DNA from 2 places in the Cryobacterium sp. BB736 genome. Region 2 is predicted to be linked to the other one. Evidence: riboswitches for the same ligand, from Rfam matches in the RefSeq annotation. Region 2 holds a riboswitch; the other holds the start of a gene.

Region 1 (11,785 bases), on a different contig from region 2:
CCTGCACGTCACCCATGACCAGGAAGAAGCCATGACCATGGCCGACAAGATCGCGGTCATGAACAAGGGCCGGATCGAGCAGATGGGTGCCCCGGAGGAGCTGTACGAGTCGCCGCGTACGGCGTTTGTGGCGAACTTCCTCGGCAGCTCGAACCTGCTGCACGCCGACGTGCGTGGGAGCGAAGGCGACTTCGTGGTCGCGGGTGTCGCGGGGCAGTCGGTGCGTATTCCCCGGGATCGGGTACACAGCACGAACGCTCAGGTCTTCGTCGGCGTGCGGCCGGAGAAGGTTCACCTCGTCGAGGACGGCGCCCCCGACTCTTCAGAGAACGAGATCTCAGGCGTCGTGCTCGACTCCTCCTACATCGGCATCGGCACCGAGTACGTTGTGGCCGTCACCGGGATGGACGACACGATGAAGGCGTTCGTGCAGAACCACTCAACCGCGCGGCGACTCGCCCCGGGCACGCCGGTGAAACTGCGCTGGCACCGGGATCACACTTTCGCGTTGGACGGCAATGAGGATCCCCACGCCGGCGAGGGCAGCCCGGTCGGAGCCGACACGCGCGCCGTGAGCATCGATCCCGAACGCCCGGCCGCCCCGGCCAACCAGGGCCCGAGCGCGTAGTCGGTGTGATGGTGTCCGCACTGAGCGCCGAAAGGCGCAGAACTCTCGCGCCGTATCTGCTTCTCGCCCCCATGGTGGTGTGGTTGCTGCTGTTCTTCCTGGCACCGATGGTCACCCTGCTGATGGGGTCGCTGCAGTCGGGGTCGTTCTCCGAGGGCTTTGCGTTCACCTTCGAGGTGGGCAACTACGTGAGCGCCGTCGGCGCCTATTGGCCGTGGTTCCTGCGGTCCATCACCTACGCGGCGATCGCCACCCTGTGTGCGCTGCTTATCGCCTACCCGCTGGCCTACATGATCGTCTTCAAGGCCGGCCGCTGGAAGTATCTGCTGTTGGTGCTGGTCGTGGCGCCGTTGTTCGCAAGCTTCCTGGTGCGCACGCTGGCCTGGACCACGATCCTCGCCGATCAGGGGATCGTGGTGGAGGTGCTGCGGTCACTGCACATCCTGGCGCCCGATCAGTGGCTGCTCGCGTCGCCGACGGCGGTCATCGCCGGCTTGACGTACAACTTCTTGCCGTTCATGACCCTGCCGATCTATGTGAGCCTGGATCGCCTCGACAAGAGGCTGATCGAGGCCGCCACCGACCTGTATGCGAGCGGATTCCGCGCGTTCCGGCGGGTAACCCTGCCGTTGTCGCTGCCCGGGATCGTGTCGGGATGCCTGCTCGTTTTCATTCCGGCTGCCGGCGACTTCGTCAATGCGCAACTGCTCGGCAGCGTGGACACGCAGATGATCGGCAACGTGATCGAGAGCCAGTACCTGCGCGCTCTCGACTACCCGATGGCATCCGCTCTCTCGGTGTCGCTCATCGTGCTGATCATCGGCCTGGTCACCATCTCGATGCGCCGGTCGCGCACGAACGAAATCTTGTAGGGGAGTGTCATGAGCGTCTCGACGGCTCCGGAGTCCTCGGCTCGGCTGAACTATTCGCCGCTGCGGGAGCGTACGGCCGCATTCTTCGGCCGCCACATCATTCGTGTGATCGGCGCGCTGGCCACCGTGTACCTGCTGCTGCCCATCGCCGTCATCGTCGTGATGTCGCTGAACAAACCAGCTGGCCGCTACAACTTCACCTTCAACGAGTTCACGCTCGACAACTGGACGAACATGTGCGGCCCGTACGGCCTGTGCGAATCGGTGGGGCTGAGCCTGCAGATCGCTCTGGGTGCCGCGCTCGCGGCGACGATCATCGGCGTGCTGGCTGCCTACGCGCTCACCCGGTTCAGGTTCCGGGGGCAGGGGATGGCCAACATCCTGGTGCTGCTGCCGATGACCATGCCGGAGGTGGTGCTCGGGGCGTCCCTGCTCACCCTGTATGTGAACGTCGGGATCCCGCTCGGCCCGGTCGCGATCCTGCTTGCCCACATCATGTTCTGCATCAGCTTCGTGATCATCGTCGTGAAGGCGCGGCTGGCGATGCTCGATCCGAGTCTCACCGAGGCGGCGGCCGACCTGTACGCGACGCCGTGGCGCACCTTCAGGCGGGTCACCCTGCCGCTGGCAGCACCCGGCATCTTGGCCGGAGCCGTGCTCGCGTTCGCGCTGTCGCTGGACGATTTCATCATCACGAACTTCAACTCGGGCAACGCGATGACCTTCCCGATGTACGTGTGGGGCGCGGCCAAGCGCGGAGTGCCGCCGCAGGTGAACGTGATTGCCGTCGTGATCTTCCTGGTGGTGATGGCGCTGGCGGTGACGATGTCGATCGTTGCGACCGTGCGGGCGAACCGGTCGCGCTGAGGTCGTAGCACGGTGCGGGGGCTCTACTGACCGGATGCTTCCTTCGCGTCGCGCTCGAGGGCCTCGACGTCCGCCTTGAGTTGCTTTTTCTCGAGCTTTTCCGCGCGGCGCATGGCCTCTTCGATCCGCGCTTCCATATCGGTCACGCCGACGACAACCAGGCCCGCTTCGCCGTTATCGAGGGATTCGCCGAGTTCCTTCAGGTCGTCGCGGCTCATGCCGGCCGCTGCGTGACCGGCGACGGCCCCGAGAATTGCCCCGCCGGCTGAGGTGGCTGCGAGGAGGCCGCCGCCGATCGCCGCGAACGGGAAGAGCGCGACGACGAGCCCGGTGGCCAGTCCCGCGCCACCGCCGAGCACGCCGCCGACCCGGGTCGGGGTCTCGTGCTTGCGGGTGATTTTCACCTTGCCGTCGTCGCGGCGATGGATGACGGCGGCGTCGTAGGCGTCCATGAGCCCCTCCTTGGAGTGGAGCTCTTTGACTAGGTCGTAGTCATCCTCGGCGGACTTGAGGTCGGGGTAGACGCCGGCGATAACCATGAGGGTGTCGAATGCCATCAGAGTGCCTTCCGGTCGTTCGGGCGAAGTCGCCGGCAATCGTTCAACGGCGGCCGATTTGGACACCAATGTCGCACCGGGACGCCGGTAGCAGCCTCATCCGCGAGGGGTGATCTGCGCCTGAGGTGGCCGCGCTTCGAGATACCCACTCCCGCGTTGAGTGGCATCTCGTGCGGGTCAGCTCGGCTGGATCAGGATCACGCTTCGCGCCCCGCGGCGATCCCTGATGAACGACAGCAGGTCGTACTTGATCTGCGCCAGCGGGTCCGGATCGTCGTTTGGCTGCCACGTCCAACTCGTGTGGCCGGTCGTTTCGAGCCAGCCATCCGGTCCCTTGGCGCTGAAAACACCGTTGACCGAGCGGCGGATGGCGATCGTCGGTGCGTCGGCGACTTCGCCGCGGTTCCGGCGTGCATTCTTGCCGCCCTCTCTGGGGGCGAACCCCATCGAATCTTGCGTGGCACCCGTTGGTGCCTCGCCCGTTCTTCCCCTGGGGCACCCGGAAGTCGATGGACTCGGGTTGCCGCGCGGCCAGCCAGGTACCGAAAGCCGCGACTCGTGAACGTGTCCACACTCTAGCCGGGAGCCACCGACATCCGTCCCCTCATGCCTTGAGGCGGTCGCTCTGCTGCGCCGGCGCCGCATCCAGCGCCCGCAGCATCCGCTCGAGCGTTTCGCGCAACTCAGCTCGGGGAACGTCATCCAAGTCGACCGTGTACTCGACCCCCGCCGGTATCCACGACAACCCATACATGGTCTCCCGGAAGTCACTGCCACCCACCGGCCACCGCGTTCGCAAGTCATCCTCCGCGTTCGCGCCCTGACCCCACTGCCCGAACACCTCGCGCATCTCCGCCAGCGGCAGCTCCATCACCGCCTCTGCCTCCACCGCCTGCCGCACCCACGACCGCGCCACCAGGACGAACTCCTCGATCTGCTCGGGCGTCAGCGGCTTCGGCTCGAACAGCACCCGCGTGTGCTCGACGCCCTCCAGCCGGTCGACCCGGAACGTGCGCCAGTCATCCTTCTCCAGATCCCAGCACAGCAGATACCAGTGCCGGTCCGCCGGGGCCAGCGCGTGCGGTTCCACCCGACGCCGGGTCACCTCACCGGATGCCGCGGTGTAGGTGAAACGCACCCGCTCATGATCCCGACAGGCGAGGGCGAGCTCGCCGAGGACCTCACTTGATACCGCGGCGCCGGCGTTGATACCCGCCGGCTGAACCGCGTCGGCCAGCGCGATGACCCGCCGGCGCAGGGGAGCGGGCAGCACCTGCTCAAGCTTCGCGAGTGCCGTAACCGTCGTCTCCGGCCCCGACACCAGCCGCTGGGAGGCCGCAACTCGCAGCCCGATTGCCATCGCCACCGCCTCCTCGTCGGTCAGCAAGAGAGGCGGTAATGCCGCTCCCGCTTCCAGTCGGTACCCGCCACTCGCCCCCGGCGTCGACTCGATCCGGTAGCCCAGCTCGCGTAGCCGCTCCACATCCCGTCGCACCGTCCGCTCCGTCACACCGAGCCGGTCGGCCAGCTCGGCTCCCGGCCAGTGCCGGTGCGTCTGCAACAGATTGAGCAGCGAGAGCGCCCGTGTAGTCGTATCGGACATGTCCCAAGAATTTCACACATCGCGGACAGAATCTGTCCGCATACCGTCCTACCCTCGACGCATGACCAGCGAACCGATCATCGAAGCGCACTCCCTCACCAAGCGCTTCACCGTCAAGAAGAAGACCGTCGAGGCTGTCACCGACCTCACCTTCCAGGTCGAGCGCGGCGCCCTCGTCGCCTTCCTCGGCCCCAACGGCGCAGGCAAGTCGACCAGTCTCCGGATGCTCACCACCCTGATGCCGCCGACCTCCGGCAGCGCGCGGGTCGTCGGCCACGACATCCTGAAACAACCCGCCGCGGTGCGCTCGAGCATCGGCTACGTCGGCCAGCTCACCAGCGGCAGCTTCGCGCAGCGCGTCCGCGACGAGTTGCTCAGCCAAGGCGCGTTCTATGGGATGTCGGCCGCCGCATCCCGAACCCGCGCCGACGAGCTGATCGAGTCACTCGACCTCGCGCCGTTTGCGACCCGCTCGGTGCAGCAGCTGTCCGGCGGGCAGAAGCGGCGCCTCGATATCGCGCTCGGCCTCATGCACGCACCGCCGCTGCTATTCCTCGACGAGCCGTCGACCGGGCTGGACCCGCAGAGCCGCGCCAACCTGTGGCAGCACATCCTCGACCTGCGCACCGAGCACGGCACGACGGTGTTTCTCACCACGCACTACCTCGAGGAGGCCGACCGCTACGCGGAACGCGTCATGGTCATGGACAAGGGTCGGGTCATCGCGGACGACACCGCCGCCCGGCTCAAATCCCACCTGGCTGGCGACCTGTTGACCCTGAGCTTTGCCACCACGGCCGACGCCGACGCAGCCATCGCGGTGGTGCAGACGCTCACCGACCGTGAGGTCGCGCGCGACGGGCAAGCATCCGTCACCCTCACCGCCCCGGACGGCGACGCACTCCTCCCGGCCGCCGTCCGAGCGCTGGATGCCGCCGGACTGCGGGTTGACCGTGCTACCGGGGTGCCTCCGACGCTCGACGACGTGTTCCTCGCGCTCACCGGGCGCACGCTTCGCGAAGCAGGCGAGGGCGAGCCCAGCGACGAACACCAAGACGAGAACACCGAACCGGCCGCCGCGGCCGAGAAGACAGGAGTCCAGCGATGAGCGCCACAGAAACCGACACCGCAGTCAAGTCGACCCCGACGCGTGACACCTGGAATGTGCTCCGGCGCGAACTGAAGCCGGTCATCCGGGACCCGTTCACGCTCATTTTCAGCCTGGTGCAACCGCTCGTCTTCCTTGGGCTGTTCGCGCCGTTGCTGGTCGGCTCGTCCGGGCAACCGGTCGGCGAGACTCTGCAGTGGTTCGTGCCTGGCGTGCTGGTCATGATCGTGCTCTTCGGCACCGGCGCGGTCGGCTCGAACCTGCAGTACGAGATGATGACCGGCTCGCACGAGCGCACGCTCGTCGCGCCGCTGTCACGCTCATCGCTGCTGGTCGGGCGCGCGCTCAAAGAGATCGCACCGATCGTGGTGCAGGCGCTCATCATCGTGCTGATCGCCTGGCCGTTCGGCTTCACGATCCACGTCCCAGGGCTCGTGATCGGCCTGGCGCTGCTGGCGGTCTTCGGGATCGGCCTCGGGTCGCTGTCCTACTCGCTCGCGCTGGCGACGAAAGATCGCGAGTGGCTGTTCTGGGGTGTGCAGCAGACGCTGATCTTCCCACTGCTGATCCTCTCCGGCATGCTTTTGCCGCTCGACGAGGGTCCGGGCTGGATGCGCGCCGTCGCAGTCGTCAACCCGATCAACTGGGTAGTGCAGGCCGAGCGGATGCTGTTCGCCGGCGATCTGGGGAGCGTCACCGTGCTCTGGGGCTGGGTCGCCGCGCTGGCGCTCGCCGCGGTCGGACTGTGGGTCGGCATCCGGTCGATGCGCAGGAGCAGCTGACCCTATTCGGCGTTCAGCTCCACCTTTGGCTCGACCGAGCCCGCGGTGCGGAGGAACACGATGAGCCAGGCGAAAATAAGCACGAACGCGATCAACTCCACCGCTGTCAGGGTGTAGTACCCGGTGACGTAGAAGATCGCCAGCACGACGATCACCCCGACGAAGACATAGCCCAACAGAACGAAGACCCGCGGCATGGAGGGCACGAGCCACGGCAAGGCAATGACCATCGCCACGTAGATGAGAGCCATCCCGGAGGCGGTCAAGCCATGAATGGCGAAGAACTCATCTAGCGTGAAGATCCCGACGCAGGCGAGCAGGATGCCGATGAGGATCAGTGCAAGCCGAACGAGATAGCGCCCGCGTGCCTCGGCCTGTGTAGCGGTGGGCAGCCACGCGGTTGCATAGTGCGAGATCGTGGTGACCATGACGCCGGCAATGATCAAGGTCAGGTTGAAAGCCAACGCCGAGATGTCGTCATTGATCCCGAGCGTACTCAGGTTTTCCTTCCACCAGAGCGGATCGCTGGCGCTGAGCATGCTCGCCAGTGTGCCGACGGCGAGGAACACGGCCAGTAGGAGCGAGAGCAGCATCGGTGTGAGGTTGATGGCGGAGAGGAACGCTGCGTAGGCGGTGATCGCCATGATGACGCCCGCGAGCACTGCAGCCGAGGTCCCGTACACCTCCGCGCCTTGGAAGCTCGCACTGAAGACAGAAGCGAGGCCGATCCAGCCGAGCAGGGCGATGACGGCGTGCGCCGCGCAGATCGCCGCTACATCGAACCAGCGCAGCCGACGCCAGGTACGGGTATCGCGCTGCTGAGCTGATCTGAGCAGGCTGGCATAAAGGACGGCAAGAAGTGCGGCGATGCCCGAGCCGATCGCGGCGAACTCCCCGACGGAGCCGCGGCCGGAGATCGGCAGGTCGCGTCCCCAGAAGACGAACAGGGCCGGTATCGTTCCGGCCACGAAGACGACGGCTCCGACGAGGAGAGCGGAGGACTCGCGAGCCTCGGCATCCGCGATCGGGTTCTGGATGACGCGGGAGAGGGATGTCGCTCGACTCACTGGGCACCTCCAGCGGTTCAGCGCGTGCGCGCTATTGATGCGGAGCGTACACCCGGCGACTTTACGGAACCACTCGAGCTGGGCCCCTCTAGTCGGTGACCACCCGATGCGCCCACACGGCGGCGAGGATCATCGAGATTCCCGCAGCGCCCGTCCCCAGCGCGCCGACCGTCTCCGTCCACGGGGTGGTGTCGTGCGATGTGTAACCGGCGACCAAGGGAGCCATCAGCAACGTGGAGAAGAGCTGGCCCGACACTGTGTCGATCAGGAACATGCAGGCCAGTGCGGCGGCGGGGGCACGGAACAGCCAAAGAACCCCGAGAGCGATCACGCCGACGAACGCGCCGAGGCCCAGCCATCCCGAGGGTTGCAGGGCGACTGGAGAACCAGCGAGGCCCGACAGAAGAGCGCGCAATCCGTACATCACCAACCAGCTGGCGATGACGGCTGCAATCACGAACTCCAGGAGGATGCGGATGCCGCGGTGCGATCCCTTTCTGGGCATGCTCACGACCGCGATCGTCATGGCCAACACGCCGCCCGCAGCGATCAGGATGCCCGCGCCGAAGAGCTGCGCCGCGGTGCCGATGCTCTCCCAAGGTTCAGCGGGATAGGTGTAGTCGTAGAGATGGTCTTCGACCGAAAGTTTGTTACCCGGGAACGCGCCCCTGAAGACCACCCACCGCTGAAGCGATGCCGCGAGTTGAAGCGCAGCGGAGGTGAGAAACAGCGCGGCCGCAATGAGCGACCACGTCACTGATGCGCGCGGGAGGCGGATTGCCTGCGTACGTTGCTCTGGAACATCCACAGCCGACATGCGCTCATCATCCCCCATAAGAGGGGCGAGCGGAAGCCTTTGCCGAGTCCCACTCAGCTCAGTCGTAGATTGCGACGAGATCCCATCGCTCCAGGTTGGTCTGGCGGACGTCAAAGACGTGCGTTTCGCCCGCCGGACTGGTTCCCTGGAATCTCCAGCCGACCCGCGGCTGCAACGGATGTGTCGGCGCCTCGGCGATGTATCCGTAGAGCGCGGTCGGTGTGTCGGTGACGGAGTACGTCGTCCCGCGCCACTGCACCCACGCGGGTACGGCTCCAACGGTACGCACGATGACCGGCTCATGGTCGAGTTGCATAATCTCACCCTAGCTAGTTCGCTCGAAACTATGTTCGATGAAACGATGCTAGTGATGTGAGTCGTCGACTTCAAGCGAGGTGCTTACCCGCCCATTTCCAGAAGCGCGCCGTAAGAAACGATGGAGCCAGCGGCGTCGCAGGCAAGAGTGACTGCAGTGGTGGCCCTTTGGAATTCAGCATTGTCCTCGCCGACGCCGTCCGTGGCTGCTCGCTGAGCCTCGCGAAGGCTTGGAGTGACGCTCGAGTCTCCAAAGACAGTGTGCACCCAAGCATCCTTCAGTGCCGCAAGCCGGGAGTCGTAGGCGTCGTCGTCGATCAGTCCGTTGTCGTGCTGCCACCAAGATCGGGCTTCGATGCCCCGAAGTGCGCTGAACTGGCCGCACTCCCAGTCGGCATTCCCGACTCGGTCCATCATGTCCACCGGGGCTGCGGCCGAGGGTGTCGGCTCGGCACTCGCCGGCGATGGTGCCGGTTCGGGTGCAGCCGAGCAGCCGGACGTGACGACCGCCGCCGCGACCAGGAGAACAATCGTCAGTGTGCGCGCCGTTGCAGTCATCCGGTTTCTGTTACTCCCACTCGGTACGTCACGTGGGTGACGAGCGACGTCGAGCGGCTGCTTACCGGCTCGAGGTCAAGTCCCGCATTGCCTTCGAAGAGACGCTCACCCGCGCCCAGCACTATTGGGGCAATGTGCAGTCGCAACTCATCGATGTAGCCGGCGGCCAGGTACTGGTTGATGGTGGAAGCACCGCCGGCAACGGACACGGACGATTCACCTGCCGCAGCGCGGGCCTGCTCCATCGCAGCCTCGATTCCCTCGGTGACGAAGAAGAATGTGGTCCCACCGTCCATCTCCAACGGGTCGCGAGCATGGTTAGTCAGTACGAACACGGGGGCGTGATACGGCGGCTCGTCGCCCCACCATCCGCTCCACGGCTCGTCCCACTCGCCGCGGATGGGGCCGAACATGTTCCGACCCATGATGAAGGCACCCGCTTCGGTGATGGCGGCCAGTTCCGCAGCGTGCTGCTCCGGTTCCTCGAACATCCACCGGTGCAGGTGCTCGCCGCCTACTCCGAGCGGTTCGTCCAGGGTCTGATTCCGCCCGGCCACAAAGCCGTCGACCGAAATGCCCACGTCACACGTCACTAAGCCCACCGCCCGCGCCTCTCGTTGTGCTGCTCTTCGAACGCCTTTGGTTGCAGAGTTCATCTCATTCTCGAGGCTAGCGCCAACTGCTGACAGGTAGTCAGTGCTCGTAGTGACAGGGGATCGGGGTCGGCGCTTGCATCTACATCAGCTCAGGCGCTGCGTCAGATGAACGGTGACCTCATCGCCGATGTCCTTTCTCAGGAGCTTGCGAAGTTTCGCGCTGATCGAGAGCATGTGACCACCGCGACCGGTTGGCATGAATGATGTGGTCACGGGCTGATCATCGACCGTTGCATTGACCTTGACGGCCTTGCCTGTTCCAAAGAATGCGGTTGACTCCGGCATCTCGACGCATGACCAGATCTCGCCCTTGACGTCCACGCCGATGGTCGCGGAGAACGTGTGATCCAGGTCTTGGGGCATTCCCGGGGTAGTCACGCGATCCTGCCCGTCAGATGCACAACGACCTCGTCGCCAAGTCCTTTGTTCAGAACCTTTCGCAACGCAGCCCGGAGGGCCAGCATGTGTGTGCCGCCGCCGACGGGCAGCATGGTCGCCTCGTAGTCGTGGCCATCGACCGTGCCGCAGACTCTCACTGATTTGCCCGTCCCGAATATCTCGGCCGAGTCCGGCAGTTGCACGCAGAGCCAGCCGCTATTCGAGTCGGCAATCACCTCAGCGCTGAAAGTGACGTCAATCGGCTGTGCCGTCCTAGTGGTGTTCGCCAATGCTGGTCTCCTCGCGTTGATCATCGATAGCACTACTAAAACAGTAGTGTGCACTCCTTGACAAGTAGTAACATTCGAGGGTGGCGACGCGCAGAACCTATGGCTCATACAACGACGGATGCGCGTCGGCGCACGGCCTCGACCTCATTGGCGAGCGGTGGGCGCTCATCGTTGTGCGGGAACTACTGCTCGGACCCAAGCGATTCGTCGATCTACAACGAGATATCCCAGGAATTGGTCCCGCGGTGCTCACGCAACGGCTTCAGGATCTCGAAGAGGTAGGCGTGGTGGCGCGCCACACCTCGTCGGCGCCTACGCACGTGATGCTGTACGACCTCACCGACTGGGGGCGCGAGCTCGAGGCGGTCAACACAGCCCTGTCGCTATGGGCTGTCCGCTCCCCAATGCTTCCGGTAGACGCCGATATGAGCCCCGACACCCTCGTCTTGGCAATGCGAGCGCATGCGCGGCCACTCGCTCATGGCGCCCGTGGTCGCCGGGTCGGTCTTCAACTAAGAGACTCCCGCCTGATCGACCGAGATCCTGTCGAATACCTCGCGACAGTGACAAAGGAAGGGACCTCCATCACAAAGGAAGTCGCCCCCGACGACGTCGATGCCCGCGTTGTCAGCACGACACGGGCATGGAAAGGCCTCGTAATTGGCGGGGCTCCGCTCGACAGCAGCGAGGACACGACGGTGCAAGGCGACCGAAATGCGGTCCTCTCCCTGCTTGACGCCACGCGACTACAGACACCGCTTGAGGCCGTTGTTTGAACGCTTCTAGCTCGCCCGATGCGTCAGCGACCAGGTCACGCGGAATGCACGAGCTGGTCGAGGGAGCGCGTCAGGATTGCTTCCACGGTTCGCCGGTCGATGCCGGAATCGTTGATCCATTCCAAGCAGATCGCGATCACGAAACCGGTCCATCCTCGGACCGCCAATCGCGCTGCCGGGCCCGGGTTTGTGGTGCCGAGAAGCTCCAAAACGATACGTTCGACGTGCTCTCGGCTCTCCGAGATCACGCCGCGGATCTCGCTATCAAGACGGAGCGCGCCCTCGTGTAGGAGTCGGTAGCCATCCGGATGCGACTCGACATAGTCCAGGTAAGCGGCCAACGCGGCGGGCAGATCTTGTCCCTCGATCGCCGCGCGCAGGGCGGTTGACTCATGCTGCACGACCTCGCGGGCCAGTTCCTGTTTGGACGGGAAGTAGTGGTACAGCAGTGCTCGGGAGGCGCCGGCGTGCTCGGCGATCTCATCAATGGAGACGTCCTCGTATGGTCGCG
Region 2 (11,785 bases):
AGCATCCGCTCCACACCGATCGCCCCCGACGGCTACCCGACTCGGCTCGAGGGCCAGCTGGACCCAGCGCTGTCCCGCGGCATGTGGCTGGTGAAGTGGCTGCTGGCTTTCCCGCACTACATCGTGCTCGCCATCCTCTGGGCGGCGTTCCCAATTGTGGTGCTGGCATCCGGTCTGGCGATCCTGTTCACCGGCCGCTACCCGGCGTCCTTGTTCGAGTTCGTCGTCGGTGTGCTCCGCTGGAACTGGCGCGTCGTGTTCTACGCCACCGGAGTGCTCGCCACCGATCAGTACCCGCCATTCACGCTCGCCCGCGCCGACTTCCCGGCGACGTTCGACGTGGCCTACCCCGACCGGCTGTCCCGCTGGAAGGTGCTGGTCAAGTCGTGGCTGCTCGCATTGCCGCACCTGATCATCGTCGGCATCCTGGCCGGTCTGCTGTGGGTGTTCTCCGACGGCCCGGGCGTTGGCGGACTGGTCGGCCTCCTGGTGTTCATCGCCGCGCTCATCCTGCTGTTCACCGGCGTCTACAACTCCGGCCTGTTCAACCTGGTGATGGGCATCCACCGCTGGATCTACCGGGTCTACTCCTACACATCGCTGCTGCGGGACGACTACCCGCCGTTCCGGCTCGATCAGGGGCCGCTGGAACCCGCGTACCGCTGACCCACTCGCTGTCCCACCTCAGCGCACTACGCGTGTGCTGAGGTGGGACAGCAGTTGACAGTAGTACTTGCCACCTTCCGAGGACGTTTGTGCCATCAGAGGCCGAACGGTCGCCGTCGTATGGCACGAACCTCATCGGAACTACGGCCGCGACGACATCAGACGAGCGCGTTGATGGCTGCGACCGCGTCCTCGGTGTCGACACCGAACCAGTCCGGATCGCTGAACCATTTGAGGCCAACCGCCCTGAATTCCTCGATGGTGATGCGTCGGCTTGAACGCAGGATGGTGGCAATTTCGTCTGCCTCCAGCCGGTACTCGTCTTCGGGTGCAACCCGGCCGGGCTCCAACCCGAACGGGTCGTACTCGCTCAGTATTCGCAAGACCGCGTCGCTGCGTCCCATCGGTGTGACCTCTTCTGATCGACGGTTGAAGAACCGATCATTCTGACACGTCGCCAACGGTCGTAGTGCGCGGCGCGGCGGATGCACGCAGCCCCCGCAGTGCCTCGCTGGGACTGGCCGTGGCTATTTCAGCAGGCGCGATAGCACGCGGTCGGCGAGCGGTTTGCCGCCGGTCTGGCAGGTCGGGCAGTACTGCAGGGTGGAGTCCGCGAAGATTACCTGCCGCACGGTGTCGCCGCAGACCGGGCATGGCTCGCCGGTTCGGCCGTGCACGCGCATCCCGGACTTCTTTTCCTTCTTGAGCTCGGATGCGGCAAGGCCCTCTGAGCGCGAGATCGCCTCGCGCAGGGTCGTCTGGATGGCGTCGAAGAGGCGGTCTGCGTCGTCCGGGCTCATCGCCGCGGGCTTGAAAGGGGACATCTTCGCCACGTGCAGGATTTCGTCTGAGTAGGCGTTGCCGATGCCCGCGATGGTGGACTGGTTGCGCAGGACTCCCTTGATCTGCGCGCGGCCGGCGGCGGCAAGGATGCGTTGGAAGGCCGCGAGGGTGAAGCCGTCGCTGAGGGGATCGGGTCCGAGCCTGGCAATGCCGGGGACCTGAGTCGGCTGCTCGACCAGGTAGATCGCGAGGCTCTTCTTGGTGCCGGCCTCGGTGATGTCGAGACCGGTGCCGTCGTCAAGCAGCAGCTGGGCGGCGAGCGGGCTTTTCGGGCTGCGGGCCGGGGCGGGGCGGGTGCCGTCATTCCACCGCACCCAGCCGGCTCTGGCCAGATGCATCACCAGGTGCAGGTCGCCGATGTTCAGGTCGAGGAACTTCCCCTGCCGGGTGACCGAGTGGATGACCTGGCCGTCCAGCGCCGACGTGGGCGGATCGAACGTCTTCAGCGCCGCGAACGACAGAAGGTCGAGCCGTGCGACAACCCGGTCGCGGAGGCGTCCTTCAAGGTCGGCCGCGAGCGCGTGTACCTCGGGGAGTTCGGGCATGCCCCCCAGTCTTCTGCCACCTGCCGACATCCGTCCAGAGGCCGGTGCCCAGACCGCGCCGACTGACCAACGAGCAAAGCTGCCTCGGATGTCGGTGGCCGCCGATACGTTGATGTTGGTCAAGATCTCCCGCGAAAGTCCTCCGGCATGCGGGAGAGGCAACCGCGCGACGCGCACGGTGCCCCCGGAGGAAGACCTGCCCATGCCGCCCGGCTAGGGAACCGCGATCAACTTGGGAGTCCCAATGGAAGACCTCACCCACACCAACACATTTCTTTGCGTCAACGATGAGCCGTGCCGTCTCTATCGACCGGGGCATCACATCCACGCGATCCACTGGTCGGCTGCCCACCGCTCTCCGGAGTTCTTGCAGGATGCGATCGTCCGTGCGGTGGAGGGCGGTCGTGTCGATGTCGAGTACCTCGACGGTCGCTCCGAAACCTACTGGAACCACCACGACCTGGCCGCCGCGCTCTCGCCAGGAGACCCGGTGAGCATCCACTCGCGATTCCACCTGCTGATCGTCGGAATGCGAAGCTTCAATGTGGCCGACGAACCGCTCTAGCGGGCGCGACGGCAACCGGCGCTGATGGGCGTTGGGTTGTGGCGGATCAGAACATCGCGTAGCTGAAGCTGGTCAACGCGGTGGAAATGAGGGTCACCAGCGCGAAAACCCCGGCCCCCAGAGCCATCGCCGCGAGGACCTTCCTGCGCCCCGGCAGCGCGAGCGCGATTCCGCCGAGGATGACCGTCAGCACCGCCAAGGCGATGCTGACGAAGGTGCGGATGGGCGTCATCAGTTGCAACGCAGCGATGTCGCCGGCGACCACGGCGCTTAGGTACAGGAACTGGAAGACGACGCCGACGACGAGCATCAGGCCGGCGACTCCAGCGGCTGCGACGCCCAGCGGGTTGCCGGCCGGTCGAACCGCGGTCTCGACTGTGGGGCTGAGGTTGGACGGGGCCGGGGAGTATGGCGAGCTGTGGGTCACGCGGTCAGCTTAGCGGCGGGGCTGCGCGGCGCCTCTTTCCGCCGCCGATCTGGTGCGCGCATCCGTCGCTTCACGAGAATGTCCGTAGCGGAAGGTGATGACGCCAGCCGCGAGCTGCGAAAGGACACTTCCACCGTGACCAGAACCAGGCGCCTGGCGCTAGCGGCCGGGATCTTCTACCTCCTGACTTTCGCCTTCTCGATTCCCGCGTTCTTCCTCTACGAGCCGGTGCTGACCGACCCGAACTACATCGTCAGCGCGGGCGGGGCCGACACCCGGATAATCCTCGGCGCATTCCTTGAGATGCTCACCGCGCTGGCCGGCATCGGAACCGCCGTCGCGGTCTACCCGGTGATCAGGCGGCAGAGCGAGGGCGCGTCATTGGGCTTCGTGACGACCCGGCTCTACGAGGCGGCGGTGATGATCGTCGGCGTGCTGGCGCTGGTCACGATCGTGAACCTGCGGGTGGCCGGCACCGGCAGCGGGTCTGAGGACGACCTTGCGATGGTCGCGGTCGGACAGGCGCTGGTCGAGATTCGCGACCAGACAGCGATCTTCGGGCCGGGTTTTGTCCCCGCCCTGAACGCACTGCTGTTCGGCTACGTTCTGTACCGGTCGCGGCTGGTGCCGCGCGTGATTCCGGCGTTGGGACTGATCGGGGCACCGCTGCTGCTCGCATCCGTGACGGCGCGGATCTTCGGATTCGACGACCAGCCGCTATTCGGCGCGGTCGCGCTGGCGCCGATCTTCTTCTGGGAGCTTTCCATCGGGCTGTGGATGACGTTCCGAGGCTTCAATCCATTGGCGCTGGCGTCGCTGGGCTTCGACGAGAGAGACGCGGGTCGCTCGACTGGACCAGGCCTGGTATCGAATGGCGACATCTCGTGATGCCAGCAGCAGAGCATCTGCTCCCGGCCAGGGGTGAGGATTGGTTCGGCCGTACCTAAGCAGCGGGGTGCTTCAGTCGCTATTCGATTCGTCGTTCGACGATCCTCCTGGCTTGGACCGCTTACCGAACGCTGCCCCGAGGCCGGCGCCGATAGCGATCCCCATTGCCAGACCCAGCCCCATGTTGTCCATGGATGCGCCGAGGGCCGCGCCCATGGCCACCCCGATGCCCAAGCCGGTCGCCATGACGGAGCCGTTGCCCTGACTGTCATTAGCCATGCCCTCACGGTAGTGACCCCGGTTCGGTCAGCACATCCATCGCAAGTCGGAGATTTGGAACCTACGGGCGACTGAGGTGACCCGCGCCACCGGGAGGCGCCGACCGAGGTCGCCGATAGAGGCGGCGGACGGCGGCGTGGAGTCACACCATGGCAGAGCCCGCTCGGCGGCGCTCCATCCCGAAAGCTAGGTGGCGGCTTCCATGTTCTTTCCGACCACGTCGAGGGTCTGCTGCAGCTGCTCAGTGGGGCTGAATTCGACGATTTCAGTGCCGGCATGGAGCACCGGGGTGTGACCCGGCGGGACGTAGTAGGCATCGCCGGCCTCGTAGGTCTCGTCGCCAGAGGCGGTTTTGTACGTCACTTTGCCGGTCAGAACGTATCCCCAGTGGGCTGCCTGGCATTGGTCGTTCGGCAGGCCCTTGAAGAACTCGGTGAGGTCGGCGTCGGCGGTGTACTTCTCGAAGGACACCGTGTAGCCCCCCTCGAACTTCTCCAGGTGACCCTCGTAGCCCTCCATCTCAACGGTTTCCGAGGCGTTGCTCTTCGATGTCTTGGGCATGTTCTCTTCCTTTCCGATGGGCCCGTATCTGGGCGAGCCACCCTTCAGCAATCGCTGTTGGGTGAAGTGCCCCCATTCGGCCGGGCCGCAGTTGCCGACCATGGCCGATTCCCCTGTCGTGCGGTACTCGCGAGGAAGTCCAAGACTGGACGTCGAGTGCGGCCGGCGCGCCGACGCGCCAAGACTGGGCGAACGTCAGCGCCATCGGGCGGGTCAGCGCGCTCTTGGGCGTTCCGTGCGAACTGAAACGCCGCCCCGGCCGTCGCCGGTCGTGCTTGGCCGCCGCTGATCGTCTTTCGGCGAGCGGACCGTGCCCGTCCATGGTCCCGATCCTCCTCCCGCGCTCGGTCGGATGTCCAGCACGAGTTGTTCGCGCGCGAACGGCACGAGCGCGGGGCGGCGACCGAGGCCGGTTACTGAGGCAGAGGGACGGCCGCGATTGTTTCGCAGGCTGGGCTGCGTCAACGGAAGTGCCCCTGGAGGGACTCGAACCCCCAACCCTTTCCTTAGGACGGAACTGCTCTTCCATTGAGCTACAGAGGCAGGCGGCATCGAGTCTAGCGGGGTCGACAACAATGGATGCATGGCCCCTCGACGCATCGTCATCCTCACCGGGGCCGGCGTGTCGGCCGAATCGGGCATCCGCACCTTCCGCGCCGCCGACGGTCTGTGGGAGGAACACCGCATTGAGGACGTCGCCACCCCGGAGGGATTCGCCCGCAACCCGGAACTGGTCCACCGGTTCTACAACGAACGGCGACGGCAGCTCGTCAGCGGCGACGTGCATCCGAATGCCGCGCACCTCGCGCTCGCCCGGCTCGAGGCCGAGCATCCCGGCGACCTGCTGCTCATCACCCAGAACATCGACGACCTGCACGAGCGCGCCGGGTCCCGCAATGTGCTGCACATGCACGGGGAACTGCTCCGGATGCGCTGCACGCGCTGCGAGGTCGTGCACGAGATCAGCGGCGACATCCGGACCGAGGATCGCTGCCCCGGATGCGGCGCCACCGGCACCCTGCGGCCGCACGTCGTGTGGTTCGGTGAGATGCCGCTCGAGCTCGACGCGATCTTCGACGCGCTCGAGGCGTGCGACCTCTTCGCCGCGATTGGGACATCCGGCAACGTCTACCCGGCCGCCGGCTTCGTCGCGACCGCAGTGAACGCGGGTGCGCACACCGTCGAGCTCAACCTTGAACCCTCGGAGGTGAACTCGGCGTTCGATGAGGTGCGGCTGGGTCCGGCCACCGAGCAGGTTCCGGCCTGGGTCGACGAGCTCCTCGCCTGAGTGTTCAGCTGTCCATTGAGTCGGGAGTAGTTGCCCAATTGAGCGCTGGCATAAGGGCAACTACTCCCGACTCGATGGCGGGGCGGGAGGTCCGCTAGATGACGGTGGTCATCGTCAGCTGCAGCCCGCCTTCGACCTCGTCGAGCGTGAGCGTCGCGCGCAGTCCCTCCAACTCGGCGAGGGATGTCGCGTGCGTTCCGCCGCACGGGATGCTCGCCTCACCGTCGACCAGCTCGGCCACCCACGACCGCCGATCGGTCAGGTGCTCGCCGTCGCGGTCGATCCGGATGGGCGCAGCGGTCGCGATCCAGCCCGCAAGAGCCGCGTTCACCGCATCCTGAATCGCGGGCAGGTCGTCCGCGAGCCCGTCGGTGGTGAAGCCGCGCTTGCGCAGCGCCTTGCCGAGCCGGTAGGTGTCGACCGAGCCGTGCGGGACGATGGTCGAGGTCTCGTTCGCCTCGGCGTCGAAGTTCGGTGCTCCCAGCGCATCCGGGCGCACCTCCTTGCGCCAGCGGTCGGTCATCGCCCGGTTCAGGGCGAGGGACGCGAGGTGGCACCCGGTGTGCCCGACCGACAGCGCCCGGCGGTAGTCGCCGTCCACCTCGACCGTGACCTCGGTGCCCTCCACCGGCGCATCCGGAACCAGGTGCGCGACCACGAACGCCCAGCCCTCGGTGCCCTTGCGCACCGGAATGTCGCCGCCGAAGTGCAGCGCCGCACTGTCGGTCGCCGCGACGATGGCGTCGCTGACGGATGCCTCGCCACCCTCCCAGCGGATCACCGCCCGGTCGGCGGCCTGGTCGGGCCAGCCGGCATCCACCGGGTGCACCGGCGTGCGGTCGAGGAGCACCGCGAAGCCGGCATCGACGGGTTCAACATGCAGCACGGTCGCGGTGCCGGATGTCGCCCCGGCCGGGTACGTGACGATTGTGTCGGTAGTGGGCAGTGTCAACGTTGCTCCAGTTTGTTATCGATGCGCCCGCTGTAGCGCCCGCATCGATAACAAGCGGGCGCAACGTCGGGCTAGTTCACTTCCGGGGTGTCCACGGGCTGGTCTCGACAGGCTCGCCCACCGTGGCTCACGCGAGCAGCGGACGCACGCCCGCCTCAAGCGCCAGCACCGCGGCCTGCGCGGTCGCCATCCGCTCCTCCGCAGTGCCCTCGGTGCTCGAGGCATCCAGATACACCTTGAGCTTCGGCTCGGTCCCGCTCGGACGCACGATCACCCGCGACCCGTCGGCCAGCCAGTAGCGCAGGATGTCGCTGGCCGGGTAGTCGCCGAAGCCGCCCAAGAAGTCGTCGACCCGCTCGATCGCAACCCCGCCGATCGCATCCGGCGGCGTCGACCGCAGCCGCTGCATGACGCGCGGGATCTCCGCGAGGTCTGTGACCCGCACCGACACCTGGCCGGATGCGAACGCCCCGAACTTCTCCGCGAACGCACGCAGCTGGTCGGCGATGGTGAGCCCCTGCGCCTTCAACTCGGACACCAGGTCGAGGAACGCGGCTGCGGCCGAGATGCCGTCCTTGTCGCGGACCTTGTCGGGGTCGACAAGGTAGCCGAGCGCCTCCTCGTAGCCGAATACAAGATCCGGCACCCGCGAGACCCACTTGAACCCGGTCAGCGTGTCGGTGAACCCCAGCCCGTACTGGCGGGCGACCTCGGCGAGCGCGGTCGAGCTGACGAGCGAGCAGGCCATGGTGCCGCGTCCACCCGCCGCCTCCGCCGCGCGCCAGCCCAGCAGCGCACCCACCTCGTTGCCGGTCAGGCGGCGCCAGCCATCGGCATCCGGAATTGCCACCGCCAGTCGGTCGGCATCCGGATCGTTCGCGATGATCAGCTCCGCACCGACCCTGGTCGCGGTGGCGAAGGACAGGTCAAGCGCGCCCGGCTCCTCCGGGTTCGGGAAGGCAACGGTCGGGAAGGCTGGGTCCGGCTCGCTCTGCTCGGCCACGACCGTCGGTTCGCCGAAGCCCGCCGCGGCGAACACGCGGCGGCTGGTTTCCCATCCGACGCCGTGCATCGCCGTGTAGACGGCTTTCACGGAACCCGGATGCTTCACAACACCGGCCGTGCGGCGGACGTACTCGTCGATGACGGACTCATCGGCGATCTCATAGTCGTTCGATCGGCGCAGGTCGGCGACGCTGCCGAGCGCTACCCGGAGGATGTGCTGCTCGATCTCCTGGTCGGCGGGCGAGACGATCTGAGAGCCCTCGTCGGCTCCGCCGAGGTAGACCTTGTAGCCGTTGTCGCGGGGCGGGTTGTGGCTCGCAGTGACCATCACGCCCGCGCTCACATCGAGGTGCCGCACCGCGAACGCGAGCACCGGGGTGGGCAGCAGCCGCGGCAGCAGGATCGCGCGCACCCCGGCGCCGGCCATCAGCTCGGTGGTGTCGGTGGCGAACACCCGGGAGTTCTTGCGCCCGTCGTAGCCGACCACGACACTCGGCTGCGGGTTACTCGCGAGCAGATAGGCGGCGAGGCCGGCGGCCGCTTGCGCGACGACGACCCGGTTCATCCGGTTCGGGCCGGCCGCGAGCTCGCCGCGCAGGCCGGCGGTGCCGAATTCCAGGCGCGTGCTGAACCGATTGTTCAGCTCGGCGAGGGCGCGCTCGTTGTCGGCCTCGGCATCCGCGATCAGCCCGTTCAGTTCGGCGCGGGTCTCGGCATCCGGATCCTGGTCCGCCCAGGCGCGGGCGGCCGCGAGCAGCTGGTCGGTGCTCTGCGCCTCCATCAAAGCTCCGCCACGATCTTGGCGAGCAGCGCGCTGATCACCGGCTCGGCGGTGCGCCCGGCCTCGATGACCTCCGCATGGCTGAGCGGCGTGGTCTGGATGCCCGCCGCCAGGTTCGTGATGAGCGACATGCCCAGCACCTCCATGCCAGCTTCGCGCGCTGCGATCGCCTCGAGCGCGGTCGACATGCCGACGATGTGGCCGCCGATGGCCTTCGCCATCTGCACCTCAGCCGGCGTCTCGTAGTGCGGGCCGCGGAACTGCACGTACACACCCTCGTCGAGGCCGGGGTCGACCGACTTGGCGAGCGCGCGCAGTCGGGAGGAGTAGAGGTCGGTCAGGTCGACGAACGTCGCACCCTCGAGCGGAGAGTCGGCGGTGAGGTTGATGTGGTCGCTGATCAGCACCGGCTGCCCTGGCTTCCAGGACTCCCGGATGCCGCCGGCGCCGTTGGTGAGGATCATCACCTTCGCGCCGGTCGCGGCCGCCGTGCGCACGCTGTGCGCCACCCGGCGGACGCCGTGGCCCTCGTAATAGTGCGTGCGTGCGCCGATGATCAGCGCTCGCTTGCCGCTGGGGAGGAGAAGTGAGCGCAGCGACCCGACGTGGCCCTCGAGCGCCGGCTTGCTGAAGCCGGCGATGTCGGTCGCGGGGAAGGTGACGGTGGTCTCGCCGATGAGGTCCGCCGCTTTCGCCCAGCCGCTGCCGAGCGTCAGCGCGATGTCGTGCTGCTCGACGCCGGTGCGCTCCGCTATCTGTTCGGCCGCCTGGCGCGCGACGTCGAAGGGATTCGCGGCCGGATCGTCCAGCGGATTCGAGTGTTCGTTGATCATTGCACCACTCTAAATGAACCGTCCTTCGCGGCATCCGGATGCTGGTGGCCGCAAGCCGCCCCGCGACTGGGGAAGAATGGTCACATGGCCTACGAGTTCGAGCGCAAACAACGGATCGCGATTCTCGGTGGAGGCCCCGGGGGGTATGAGGCGGCGCTGACTGCCGCGCAGCTCGGCGCGGAGGTCACCGTGGTCGAGCGCGTCGGGGTCGGCGGGTCGGCGGTGCTGACGGACGTCGTGCCATCCAAGACACTTATCGCCACCGCCGAGGCGGCGAAGGCGGTCGAGGGGTCGGTCGACCTGGGTGTGCAGTTCTTCGTGAAGGGGGACAGCGGCCTGGCGCAGAAGCCCGAGGTCGCAGTCAACCTGGCCGCGGTGAACCGGCGGCTGCTGACCCTCGCATCCAAGCAGTCCGAGGACATGACCCAGACCCTCCTTCGCGCCGGCGTGCGGATCATCCAGGGCGACGGCCGGCTCGACGGCCCGCAGCGCATCGTGGTGTCGACCGGCAGCGGTAAGAAGCGCGTCGACTTCGACGCCGTTGACGCCGACACCATCGTCGTCTCGACCGGATCAACGCCGCGCATCGCGCCGACCGCGCAGCCGGACGGCGAGCGCATCCTCACGTGGACTCAGGTCTACTCGCTCGACGAGGTGCCGGAGCGGCTCATCGTCGTCGGCTCCGGCGTGACCGGTGCGGAGTTCGCGTCCGCCTACAACGCGCTCGGCTCGAAGGTGACGCTGGTCTCCAGCCGCGACCAGGTGCTGCCGGGGGAGGATGCCGACGCCGCGCAGGTCATCGAGCGCGTGTTCAAGCGCAACGGCATGACGGTGCTTTCCAAGTCCCGGATGGCGTCGGTTGAGCGCACAGAGGACGGCGTGGTTGTCACGCTCACGGACGGTCGCACCGTCGAGGGCTCGCACTGCCTGCTCGCGCTCGGGTCGATCCCGAACACGCAGGACATCGGTCTGGAGGAGGCCGGCGTGCAGCTGACCGAGTCGGGGCACATCCGGGTGAACCGGGTGGCGCGCACGTCGATGCCGAGCATCTACGCTGCCGGCGACTGTTCGGGGTTCCTGCCCCTCGCATCCGTCGCCTCGATGCAGGGTCGCACCGCGGTCTTCCACGCGATGGGGGATGCGGTGACGCCGACCGAGCTGCGCAACGTGACCTCGAACATCTTCACCCAGCCGGAGATCGCGACCGTCGGATGGTCGCAGAAGCAGATCGAGGACGGGCTCGCCCAGGGCGACATCTACAAGCTGCCGCTCGCGCAGAACCCGCGCGCGAAGATGCTGGGCATCAAGGACGGTTTCGTGAAACTGTTCGCGCGCACCGGGTCTGGGACCGTCATCGGCGGTGTTGTGGTGGCGCCGAAGGCGTCGGAGCTGATCCTGCCGATCGCGATCGCGATCGAGCATCGGCTCACGGTTGACCAGCTGGCCTCCGCGTTCAGTGTGTACCCGTCGCTGTCGGGCTCGATCACGGATGCGGCGCGCGCGATGCATATCGTGCGCTGACCCGCCGCCGAGCGCCGCCCAATTGTGCGAGTGCTCGTGCAATATCGCGCGCGCTCGAACAATTGGGCGGCGCTGGCGAGCGGCACTCTCGCCCTCAGCAGGCGCGCTCGGCGCGCACGACTCACAGCCTCCAAGCATCCGGTCCCGCGCCGGGTCGAGTTCGAATCACGATGGTGCATGACCGTCATCACAGCTCCGTGGCGTGAGCGCTTCATCCTGGCTTCGGATGCCGTCACACCGGGACAGAGGTCTGCCCTACGGCGGGCGGTCGAAACGGGTTCGCTGCGGCGGGTCTGGCGTGGTGTCTACCTCCCAGAAGGCGACTGGCGTATTTTCGACAGAGACGCCCGCTATCTCGCCGTCGTCCAAGCAGTCGCGCTCGCGTACGACGGCAACTTGGTGTTCTCGCACCTTTCGGCTGCGGCGCTCTGGGGTCTCCCAATGGTGGGATATTGGCCGAAGGAGGTGCATGTCGTCGATGAACGGACATCCGGCGGGCGAGCCCGACAAGGCCTAGCGTGCCACTCAGAGGGGATACCTGATGGCATCGTGCAAATTGACGGACTGTGGGTGACGCCCCTCCCGCGAACGGTGATCGACACCGCCCGAACGAGCCTTTTCGGCACCGCTG

Evidence for each region. A riboswitch is a leader RNA that binds a small molecule or an ion and turns the genes downstream of it on or off. The one in region 2 is predicted to bind S-adenosylmethionine.
Region 1: another riboswitch for S-adenosylmethionine. It lies ahead of IRG63_RS11180 (hypothetical protein); the one in region 2 lies ahead of IRG63_RS12475 (hypothetical protein).

Annotation. Positions count from the first base shown of each region.
Region 1 covers NZ_JABXWQ010000004.1:346,859-358,643, reverse strand. The annotation lists gene IRG63_RS11200 (ABC transporter ATP-binding protein) at 1-628, shown strand, start outside; gene IRG63_RS11195 (ABC transporter permease) at 637-1,500, shown strand; gene IRG63_RS11190 (ABC transporter permease) at 1,510-2,367, shown strand; gene IRG63_RS11185 (DUF1269 domain-containing protein) at 2,391-2,924, opposite strand; gene IRG63_RS11180 (hypothetical protein) at 3,102-3,371, opposite strand; SAM riboswitch class IV at 3,369-3,488, opposite strand; gene IRG63_RS11175 (YafY family protein) at 3,529-4,527, opposite strand; gene IRG63_RS11170 (ATP-binding cassette domain-containing protein) at 4,589-5,635, shown strand; gene IRG63_RS11165 (ABC transporter permease) at 5,632-6,417, shown strand; gene IRG63_RS14120 (DUF998 domain-containing protein) at 6,420-7,484, opposite strand; gene IRG63_RS11155 (hypothetical protein) at 7,573-8,301, opposite strand; gene IRG63_RS11150 (hypothetical protein) at 8,360-8,617, opposite strand; gene IRG63_RS11145 (hypothetical protein) at 8,701-9,174, opposite strand; gene IRG63_RS11140 (dihydrofolate reductase family protein) at 9,171-9,776, opposite strand; gene IRG63_RS11135 (DUF1905 domain-containing protein) at 9,915-10,208, opposite strand; gene IRG63_RS11130 (DUF1905 domain-containing protein) at 10,205-10,498, opposite strand; gene IRG63_RS11125 (helix-turn-helix domain-containing protein) at 10,579-11,274, shown strand; gene IRG63_RS11120 (TetR/AcrR family transcriptional regulator) at 11,310-11,785, opposite strand, start outside.
Region 2 covers NZ_JABXWQ010000006.1:42,717-54,501, forward strand. The annotation lists gene IRG63_RS12460 (DUF4389 domain-containing protein) at 1-666, shown strand, start outside; gene IRG63_RS12465 (hypothetical protein) at 825-1,070, opposite strand; gene IRG63_RS12470 (Fpg/Nei family DNA glycosylase) at 1,194-2,054, opposite strand; SAM riboswitch class IV at 2,172-2,284, shown strand; gene IRG63_RS12475 (hypothetical protein) at 2,299-2,619, shown strand; gene IRG63_RS12480 (hypothetical protein) at 2,666-3,046, opposite strand; gene IRG63_RS12485 (DUF4386 domain-containing protein) at 3,182-3,934, shown strand; gene IRG63_RS12490 (hypothetical protein) at 4,007-4,213, opposite strand; gene IRG63_RS12495 (hypothetical protein) at 4,400-4,774, opposite strand; tRNA gene IRG63_RS12500 (tRNA-Arg) at 5,246-5,317, opposite strand; gene cobB (Sir2 family NAD+-dependent deacetylase) at 5,358-6,062, shown strand; gene IRG63_RS12510 (metal-dependent hydrolase) at 6,157-7,014, opposite strand; gene IRG63_RS12515 (phospho-sugar mutase) at 7,142-8,800, opposite strand; gene IRG63_RS12520 (purine-nucleoside phosphorylase) at 8,800-9,633, opposite strand; gene IRG63_RS12525 (NAD(P)H-quinone dehydrogenase) at 9,718-11,154, shown strand; gene IRG63_RS12530 (hypothetical protein) at 11,332-11,785, shown strand, end outside.